2 linked regions of the Actinacidiphila yeochonensis CN732 genome follow. The main gene of each other region encodes a partner of the protein of the gene in region 2 in a complex. Links are inferred from orthologs where the notes say so. Each region holds a gene or a part of one and is shown on either strand. Other genes may lie near its edges.

Region 1 (5,028 bases), on a different replicon or contig from region 2:
ACTGACAATCCGGCCGGGCTGACCTCGGGGCCGTCTCCGGGCCGGACCTCCGGGCCTGACTGCCGGGCCCTTCGCGGCCCGAGCGACTCCGCACGCGCCCCGATGCCGCGCGCGTCACCCGGGTCACGGGTCACCCCGCTCGTCCCACCGCGTCACCCGCGGAACCGCCGCCGCGGAACGCCGCCGAGCCCCTCCGCCCCGCTGGTCGCTCCGGTCGTCCCGGTCGTCCCACCGTCCGTTCACCGTCCGTGCGGACCCGGATGCGGCAGGTACGCCGTCCCGGAGGCGCGCCCCCAGTCGGAGGGGAGCAGCGAGCCGCTCCACGCGTCGCGCCGGGTCCCCTCGTGGACGATCTTCGCTCGCACCACGCCCTCCATCACGAAGCCGATCCGCAGCGCCACCGCGCGCGAGCCCTCGTTGCCGGCCTCGGCGAACCACTCCAGGCGCTCCACGCCCAGCTCGTCGAAGGCCCAGGCGCACACCGCGCGCCCCGCCTCCGCGGTCAGGCCCCGGCCGCGCCACTCCTTGGCCGTCCAGTAGCCCAGTTCCGCCTGCCGCTGCGCGGCGTCCAGGTGCTGGAGCCGTACCAGCCCCATCGAGCCGACCAGCGCGCCGTCCGGCGTGAAGAGGCCGAAGTTGTACACGGTGTCGTCGCGCCACCCCGCAGGGCACCGCTCGGAGACGAAGTCCTCCGCCATCTCACGGGTGTACGGATGGGGAACGGAGGTCCAGCGCGGGATGTCCGGGTCCTGGCAGGCAAGGTGCACCGCGTCGGCGTCCTGGGGGCCCAGCGGGCGCAGGACCAGGCGCGCGGTGGTCAGTGTCGGCGGCTTCAATGGCGTACCTTTCGGATGGCGGGCCGGAGCTGACCGCCGAGTATCGCCGAGCCGCTTGCACCGGGAAAACCGTTTTGCCGCCGCCGGGCCTCCCGGCCTCCCAGTGTCCTCGCTTACGATGGCCGGTGCAGCAGGGCCAGGCAGTCAGGACCCGCGCTGTGCCCCGCGCGGCAGTCGCGTGCAGGCCCGACCGGCAAGGAGTCATCCTACGTGTCCGTCATCAGCAAGATCATGCGTGCAGGTGAAGGCAAGATCCTGCGCAAGCTGCAAAAAGTCGCGGACCAGGTCAATTCCATCGAAGAGGACTTCGTCGACCTCTCCGATGCCGAGCTGCGGGCGCTCACCGACGAGTACAAGCAGCGCTTCCAGGACGGCGAGTCGCTCGACGACCTGATGCCGGAGGCATTCGCCACCGTCCGCGAGGCGGCGAAGCGGGTGCTGGGCCAGCGCCACTACGACGTGCAGATCATGGGCGGTGCCGCGCTCCACCTGGGGTATGTCGCCGAGATGCGCACCGGCGAGGGCAAGACCCTGGTCGGCACGCTGCCGGCGTACCTGAACGCCATCTCCGGCAAGGGCGTCCACCTGATCACGGTCAACGACTACCTGGCGCAGCGCGACTCGGAGTGGATGGGCCGGGTGCACAAGTTCCTCGGCCTCGAAGTCGGCTGCATCCTCGCCAACATGTCGCCGGCCGAGCGCCGTGTCCAGTACGGCTTCGACATCACCTACGGCACCAACAACGAGTTCGGCTTCGACTACCTGCGCGACAACATGGCGTGGTCGAAGGACGAGCTGGTGCAGCGCGGCCACAACTTCGCGATCGTCGACGAGGTCGACTCGATCCTCGTCGACGAGGCCCGCACCCCGCTGATCATCTCGGGCCCCGCCGACCAGGCCACCAAGTGGTACAGCGACTTCGCGCGCCTGGTGCAGCGGCTCGACCGCGGTGAGGCCGGCTCCCTGGGCAAGGAGGAGACGGGCGACTACGACGTCGACGAGAAGAAGCGCACCGTCGCCATCCACGAGTCCGGTGTCGCCAAGGTCGAGGACTGGCTGGGCATCGACAACCTCTACGAGTCGGTCAACACCCCGCTGGTGAGCTACCTCAACAACGCCATCAAGGCCAAGGAGCTCTACAAGAACGACAAGGACTACGTCGTCATGGACGGCGAGGTCATGATCGTCGACGAGCACACCGGCCGTATCCTCGCCGGCCGCCGCTACAACGAGGGCATGCACCAGGCGATCGAGGCCAAGGAGGGGGTGGACATCAAGGACGAGAACCAGACCCTGGCCACCATCACCCTCCAGAACTTCTTCCGCCTCTACTCCAAGCTCTCCGGTATGACCGGTACGGCCATGACCGAGGCCGCGGAGTTCCACCAGATCTACAAGCTCGGCGTGGTGCCGATCCCGACGCACCGCGACGTGGCGCGGGAGGACAAGCCCGACCTCATCTACCGCACGGAGGAGGCGAAGTTCGCCGCCGTCGTGGACGACATCGTGGAGAAGCACGAGAAGGGCCAGCCGGTCCTGGTCGGCACGGTGTCCGTGGAGAAGTCCGAGTACCTGTCGGCGCAGCTGTCCAAGCGCGGCGTCCCGCACGAGGTGCTCAACGCCAAGCAGCACGACCGGGAGGCGACCATCGTCGCCCAGGCCGGCCGCAAGGGCGCGGTCACCGTCGCCACCAACATGGCCGGCCGCGGTACCGACATCAAGCTCGGCGGCAACCCCGACGACCTCGCCGAGGCGGAGCTGCGCCAGCGCGGCCTGGACCCGGTGGAGCACGCCGAGGAGTGGGCGGCGGCCCTGCCCGGGGCCCTGGAGCGGGCCGAGGAGGCCGTCAAGGCCGAGTTCGAAGAGGTCAAGGAGCTCGGCGGGCTGTACGTGCTGGGCACCGAGCGGCACGAGTCGCGCCGGATCGACAACCAGCTGCGCGGCCGCTCCGGCCGTCAGGGCGACCCGGGCGAGTCCCGCTTCTACCTCTCCCTCGGCGACGACCTCATGCGGCTGTTCAAGGCGCAGATGGTCGAGCGGGTGATGTCCATGGCCAACGTGCCCGACGACGTGCCGATCGAGAACAAGATGGTCACCCGCGCCATCGCCTCCGCCCAGTCGCAGGTCGAGCAGCAGAACTTCGAGATCCGCAAGGACGTCCTGAAGTACGACGAGGTGCTCAACCGGCAGCGCGAGGTCATCTACGGCGAGCGCCGCCGCGTCCTGGAGGGCGAGGACCTCCAGGAGCAGGTCCAGCACTTCATGAACGACACCATCGACGCCTACGTGGACGCCGAGACCCGCGAGGGCTTCGCCGAGGACTGGGACCTGGACCGGCTGTGGGGCGCCTTCAAGCAGCTCTACCCGGCCAAGGTCACCATCGCGGAGGTGGAGGAGGCGGCCGGCGACCGGGCCGGCATCACCGCCGAGTTCATCTCCGAGTCGGTCAAGGACGACATCCACGAGCAGTACTCCGAGCGGGAGAACCAGCTCGGCGAGGAGATCATGCGCGAGCTGGAGCGGCGCGTGGTGCTGTCGGTGCTGGACCGCAGGTGGCGTGAGCACCTGTACGAGATGGACTACCTGCACGAGGGCATCGGCCTGCGTGCCATGGCGCAGCGCGACCCGCTGGTCGAGTACCAGCGCGAGGGCTACGACATGTTCACGGCCATGATGGAGGGCATCAAGGAGGAGTCCGTCGGCTACCTGTTCAACCTGGAGGTCCAGGTGGAGCAGCAGGTCGAGGAGGTGCCGGTGGCCGAGGACGCGGCGGCCGAGGACGCGGCGACCGAGGCTCCGTCGCTGGTCAAGCAGCCGGAGATCCGGGCCAAGGGCCTGGAGGCGCCGAAGCGCGCGGACCGGCTGCACTTCTCCGCGCCGACGGTCGACGGCGAGGGCGGCGTCGTGGAGGGCGAGTTCGAGGAGGCCGGCGTGGCCGGCGGCTCGGGCGGCTCCGACGACGCGGACGGCACCACCCGCGCGGAGCGCCGCCGGGCCGCCAAGGGTGGTCGGCGCCGCAAGAAGTAGCCGGGCGCGCGGCGCGGCACCGGCCGCGCGGCGGGATGACGGGTCTGTGGCCGTCCGCCGGGCCGTCCCTCAGGGGGCGGCTCAGCGGGCGGCCACGTCCGTGCAGTGCCAGCGCCGGCTGCCGTAGCCGGGTGTGTGGCCGCTGCCGGGCTCCAGCCGGAAGGCGACGGCCCGCACCAGGTCCTCGTCCAGGGCCACCACCGCGGCGACCTCCAGCGCCCCGCTGTACGTCGTGACGGCCCGGCAGCGCAGCACGTACGGGGTGCGGCCCCGGGCCAGGTCCCGCCAGTCGGCCCGGTCCGCGTGCAGCTGCCACAGCCGCTGGTACGCCTCCCCGCGCACCCGGCCCGCCAGCGTGGTCAGCGGGCGCCGTCCGGTCAGGACGTCGAGCAGCTGCTGGGCGAACCACAGGTGCGGCGGCAGCGCGCCCGCCCGCCCGCGGGGCTGACCTGCCGAGGGGCGCCGGGAGTCCGCACGGCCGGGTGGGGCGGTGCCGGCGGGGCCGGCGGACGGCGCCTGCCGGGCCTGGCGGACCGGTCCCAGGGGACGCCCCTCCTGGGCCGGGCGGGCTGCCGGAGACGGTGCGCGGCCGACGGTTCGGACGGTGGTCTGGGCGGGCGCCGCCGGGCGGCGGGGCGGAGTGGTCTGCACGGGTCGACCCCCAAGCTCGTCTGCTGGTTCGTGGGGCCGGTTGTACGGGCGGCCTGGCAGCGGCGGCAAAGGGCCGGCAGGGCCGTTCGGGGGGTCACCCGGATTCACCCTTGAACATGGGGGCACACGTATGCTTCACGCCATGCGCGTCTACATTCCCACCACCCTGGCCACGCTCGCCGACGCGTTCACGGCGGGTGAGCTGGGCCCGGCCCCGCTGGACGCTTTCGCCGTCACCCCGGGCCTGCGCGAGTGGTACGTGTCCGACGACATCGAGGAGCTGGAGTATGCCGCTCTGACCCGCGCGGCCCAGGCCTCGCTGCGGCTGCTCGCCGCGCAGCCGCAAGCGCGGCGCCGGCGCGTGGTGGTGGCGGTGGACGTGCCCGAGTCGGCGGTGCGATCGGACCCCGACCGGAGCCTCGACCCCGAGGCGCTGGGCGCGGTGCGGCTGCTCCAGCCGGTGGCGCCGGCCGAGGCCGCGGCGGTCCACGTGGACGCCGACGAGGCCGAGGCG
Region 2 (4,590 bases):
GCCCAGCCGTCGCACCCGTGAACCCTCGCCCGGGGGTGACCCTGCGCGCCGGTACCGATCCGGTCCGCGACCGTCGACGGCCGCCCCCGGAGAGCGAGGCACCAGGGGTGGCCGACGAGGAGCCGTACTTACGCGAGCGGGTCCGGCGCCGCCGTGACGCCCATCTCGGCGAGCTTCGCGCGGCCGCCGTCGGGGGCGGTCAGGACGAGGGGGCCCTGCTCGGTGAGGGCGACGGTGTGCTCCCAGTGCGCGGACCAGGAGCCGTCGTCGGACTTGACCGTCCACTCGTCCTCAAGGACGTGGGTGTGCGGGGTGCCCAGGGTCACCATCGGCTCGATGGCCAGGCACAGCCCCGGCACCAGCTTGACGCCGCGGCCGCGCTTCTTGGTGACGTAGTTCAGCAGGTGCGGGTCCATGTGCATGGCGGTGCCGATGCCGTGGCCGCCGTAGCCCTCGACGATGCCGTACTTCCCGGCGGCCGGACGGGGCTGGCGGCGGATGTAGGACTCGATGGCCTGCGAGATGTCGTCCAGCCGGCTGCCCTTGCGGAACGCGGCGATGCCGGCCCACATGGACTCCTCGGTGACCCGGCTGAGCTCGGCCAGCTCCGGGTCGTGCCCGGTGCCGACCAGGGTGGTGTAGGCGGCGTCGCCGTGCCAGCCGTCGACGATGGCCCCGCAGTCGACGGCGATGATGTCGCCGTCCTTGAGGATCGTCTGCCGGTCGGGGATGCCGTGCACGACCACGTCGTTCACCGAGGTGCAGATGCTGGCGGGGAAGCCGCCGTAGCCGAGGAAGTTCGGCTTGGCCCCGTGGTCGGCGATCACCTTCGCGGCGACCTCGTCGAGGTCCTTCGTGCTGGCACCCGGCACCGCGGCGGCCCGGGTCGCCTCGTGGATGGCGGCGACCACCAGCCCGGCCCTGCGCATCGTGGCGATCTGCTCGGGGGTCTTGATCTCCAGCATCACGGCTGACGCCCTTCCTGCCTGCTGTCCTTGCTGCAACCATACGGCCGTGGCGCCCACCGGGGCGCCACGGCCGTATCGGGAACCTGTCCCGCGTTTACGCTCTGGGTCCTGCCGCGCGCGCTACGCGCTGCGCCGCTGCTCGCCGCCGGCCCGCAGGGCCGTCATGGCGCGCTCGGTGACCTCGGCCACCGCGCCGAGCGCGGAGATCGTGACCACCAGGCCCTGCTGCTTGTAGTAGTCGATGATCGGCTCGGTCTCACGGTGGTAGACCTCAAGCCGGTTGCGCACCTTGTCCGGAGCGTCGTCGTCACGGCGGTAGAGCTCGCCGCCGCACTCGTCGCAGACGTCCTCGACGGCCGGCTTCTTGTAGTCGACGTGGAAGACGTGCGCGCTGTCGTTGCGGCACACCCGGCGGCCCGCGATGCGCTTGACCACCTCGTCCTCGGGGACCTCCAGGTCGAGCACGCCGTCCAGACCGATGCCGTGCCCCGCCAGGTACACGTCCAGCGCGCGGGCCTGGGCCTCGTTGCGCGGGAAGCCGTCGAGCAGGAACCCGTTGGCCGCGTCCGCCTGCTCCAGCCGGTCCTCGGCCATCCCGATGGTGACCTCGTCGGGCACCAGGTTCCCGGCGTCCATGTACGCCTTGGCCTGCTTGCCCAGCTCGGTGCCCTGGCTGATGTTGGCGCGGAACAGGTCGCCCGTGGAGATGTGCGGGATCGAGAGGTTCTTGGCGAGGAACGCGGCCTGCGTCCCCTTGCCTGCGCCCGGCGGGCCGACCAGGACGATTCGCATCAGCGGAGGAACCCTTCGTAATTACGCTGCTGGAGCTGGCTCTCGATCTGCTTCACGGTCTCCAGACCCACACCGACGATGATGAGGATGCTGGTACCGCCCAGCGGGAAGTTGCCGTTGCTCCCGTTGAAGATCGCGATCGCGACCGTCGGCACGAGGGCGATGAGACCCAGGTACAGCGAACCCGGCCACGTGATGCGGTTGAGCACGTAACTCAGGTACTCAGCGGTGGGGCGACCAGCCCGGATACCCGGGATGAACCCACCATACTTCTTCATGTTGTCGGAGACTTCCTCGGGGTTGAAGGAGATCGCGACGTAGAAGAAGGCGAAGAAGACGATCAGCAGGAAGTACGCCGCCATGTAGGCGGGGTGGTCGCCCTTGGTGAAGTTGCGGCTGATCCACTGCGCCCAGCCGGCCGTCGACCCGGAGAACTGGACGACCAGCGCCGGGATGTAGAGCAGCGACGAGGCGAAGATGACCGGGATGACACCGGCCTGGTTCACCTTGAGCGGGATGTACGTCGAGGTGCCGCCGTAGGAGCGGCGGCCGATCATCCGCTTCGCGTACTGGACCGGGATGCGGCGCTGCGCCTGCTCGACGAAGACCACCAGGCCGACCATCGCCAGGCCGATGGCGATGACCGCCAGGAACTCGACCCAGCCGCCCGCGATGTGGCCGGCGACCTTGATGCCCCACAGGGAGCCGGGGAAGCCGGCCGCGATGGAGACGAACATCAGGATCGACATGCCGTTGCCGATACCGCGGTCGGTGATGAGCTCACCGAGCCACATGATCATCACGGTGCCGGCCGTCATGCAGGTGACCATGGTGACCGTGGTGAAGATCGACTGGTTCGGGACGATGTCGTTGCCCTGGGTACAGGTCGAGAAGAGGTTGCCGGAGCGGGCCGTCGCCACCAGGCCGGTGCCCTGGAGCACCGCCAGGGCCACGGTGAGGTACCGCGTGTACTGCGTGATCTTGGTGGTGCCCGCCTGGCCCTCCTTCTTCAGGGCTTCCAGACGCGGGATCACCACCGTCAGCAGCTGGAGGATGATGCTCGCCGTGATGTACGGCATGATCCCCAGCGCGAAGATCGTCAGCTGGAGGAGCGCGCCGCCACTGAACATGTTGACCAGGCCGAAGAGGCTGTTGTTGCCCTTCGTCTGCTGGACACACGCGTTGACGACACTGAAGTCGATTCCGGGCACCGGTACGTGCGCGCCCAGCCGGTAGACCACCACGATACTGAGCGTGAACAGCAGCTTCTTGCGCAGGTCGGGCGTCCTGAACGCCCGGGCGAACGCGGTGAGCACGGTGCCTCCTGCACCCCCCGCGCCACGGCGGAAGGACGGTCACGTTTGAAGATCTGACGGATACGGGCCCGAGTCACCTTACCGGCGTGGCGGCCCCGGTAGGAATGACCCATCGCCCAGTGATAATTCACAGAAACGAACGACCGGGAACGCCCAGGAGTTTCTGGGCGCCCCCGGTCGGGTGGTGCAACGGGCTCAGACGAGCTCGGTGACGGTACCGCCGGCGGCGGTGATCTTCTCGCGGGCGGAGCCGGAGACCGCGTCAACGGTCACCTGCAGCGCCACCGAGACCTCGCCGGTGCCGAGCACCTTGACGAGCTGGTTCTTCCGCACGGCGCCCTTGGCGACCAGGTCGGCCACGGTCACCTCGCCACCCTCGGGGTAGAGGGCCGCGATCTTGTCCAGGTTCACGACCTGGTACTCGGTGCGGAAGGGGTTCTTGAAGCCCTTGAGCTTGGGCAGCCGCATGTGCAGCGGCATCTGCCCACCCTCGAAGCGCTCCGGAACCTGGTACCGGGCCTTGGTGCCCTTCGTACCACGACCGGCCGTCTTGCCCTTCGACGCCTCACCACGACCAACACGGGTCTTGGCGGTCTTGGCGCCGGGGGCCGGACGGAGGTTGTGGACCTTGATCGGGTTGTCGCCCATGATCAGTCGACCTCCTCAACCGTGACGAGGTGGCGGACGGTGTGGACCATGCCGCGGATCTCCGGGCGGTCCTCCTTGACCACGACGTCGTTCAGCCGCTTCAGGCCGAGCGAACGCAGGGTGTCACGGTGGTTCTGCTTGCTGCCGATGTAGGACTTGGTCTGCGTGACCTTGAGACGCGCCATCACACACCAACCCCGGCCCGGGCGCGCAGCAGCGCGGCGGGCGCCACGTCCTCGATCGGCAGGCCACGGCGGGCGGCGATCTCCTCGGGGCGCTGAAGCCCCTGGAGCGCGGCCACGGTGGCGTGCACGATGTTGATCGCGTTGTCCGAGCCGAGGCTCTTGGACAGCACGTCGTGGATGCCCGCGCACTCCAGCACGGCACGCACCGGGCCACCGGCGATAACACCGGTACCGGGCGAAGCCGGCTTGAGCAGCACGACGCCCGCGGCCTTCTCACCCTGGATCGGGTGCGGGATGGTGCCCTGGATACGGGGGACCTTGAAGAAGTGCTTCTTGGCCTCCTCAACACCCTTGGCGATGGCGGCCGGCACCTCCTTGGCCTTGCCGTAGCCGACACCGACGGTGCCGTCGCCGTCGCCCACCACGACCAGCGCGGTGAAGCTGAAGCGGCGGCCACCCTTGACAACCTTGGCGACGCGGTTGATCGCGACGACCCGCTCGACGTAGGCGGTCTTCTCGGCCTGCTGGCCGCCGTCCCGCCGGTCCTTGCGGTCCCGTCGCTCGCCACCGGCACCGCTTCCGCGGCGCTGGGGTCCAGCCATTGGAATTACCTCTCCCTGTTGAACGCGTTTTCCGCTAGCTACGCAGCGGCGTCAAGCCGCTGCTGCGACGGGCGGCTCA

The links. The genes of interacting proteins can lie anywhere in the genome.
Region 1: the proteins of secY (region 2) and secA are in contact, whole or in part, in a crystal structure (PDB 3DIN), measured with the Thermotoga maritima proteins. The link is inferred for Actinacidiphila yeochonensis CN732 from one-to-one orthologs. Residues at the interface, in WP_004081795.1 of Thermotoga maritima: Glu108, Gly109, Glu110, Glu111, Ala236, Glu237, Arg238, Arg239, Ile240, Thr241, Ile242, Gln243, Tyr244, Ala245, Arg246, Arg247, Val248, Thr249, Gly250, Arg251, Arg252, Val253, Tyr254, Gly256, Ala257, Ser258, Thr259, Tyr260, Leu261, Pro262; in WP_004082002.1 of Thermotoga maritima: Glu261, Ala262, Arg263, Lys300, Ala301, Arg302, Thr303, Ile304, Ile305, Leu323, Tyr324, Asp325, Pro326, Val329, Ser330, Tyr333, Ile336, Lys340, Phe345, Val349, Glu363, Phe364, Tyr374, Ser375, Gly376, Gly377, Glu393, Ile395, Thr482, Ser483.

The regions. Positions count from the first base shown.
Region 1 is NZ_JQNR01000003.1:1,266,606-1,271,633, reverse strand. The notes cover bases 719-4,063. They hold secA (preprotein translocase subunit SecA), read left to right. Parts: upstream 719-1,046; coding sequence 1,047-3,863; downstream 3,864-4,063. Other genes in these bases: BS72_RS32030 (Rv3235 family protein), read right to left, coding at 3,945-4,063; BS72_RS06855 (GNAT family N-acetyltransferase), read right to left, coding at 719-836. Also shown: more of BS72_RS06855, read right to left, coding at 240-718; more of BS72_RS32030, read right to left, coding at 4,064-4,514; BS72_RS06840 (DUF6912 family protein), read left to right, coding at 4,657-5,028. UniProt on the Escherichia coli protein: Required for protein export, interacts with the SecYEG preprotein conducting channel.
Region 2 is NZ_JQNR01000005.1:1,948,581-1,953,170, reverse strand. The notes cover bases 919-3,825. They hold secY (preprotein translocase subunit SecY), read right to left. Parts: upstream 3,077-3,825; coding sequence 1,760-3,076; downstream 919-1,759. Other genes in these bases: rpmD (50S ribosomal protein L30), read right to left, coding at 3,727-3,825; rplO (50S ribosomal protein L15), read right to left, coding at 3,272-3,724; BS72_RS20255 (adenylate kinase), read right to left, coding at 1,089-1,760; map (type I methionyl aminopeptidase), read right to left, coding at 919-965. Outside these bases: more of map, read right to left, coding at 129-918; more of rpmD, read right to left, coding at 3,826-3,909; rpsE (30S ribosomal protein S5), read right to left, coding at 3,909-4,511; rplR (50S ribosomal protein L18), read right to left, coding at 4,588-4,590. UniProt on the Escherichia coli protein: The central subunit of the protein translocation channel SecYEG. Consists of two halves formed by TMs 1-5 and 6-10.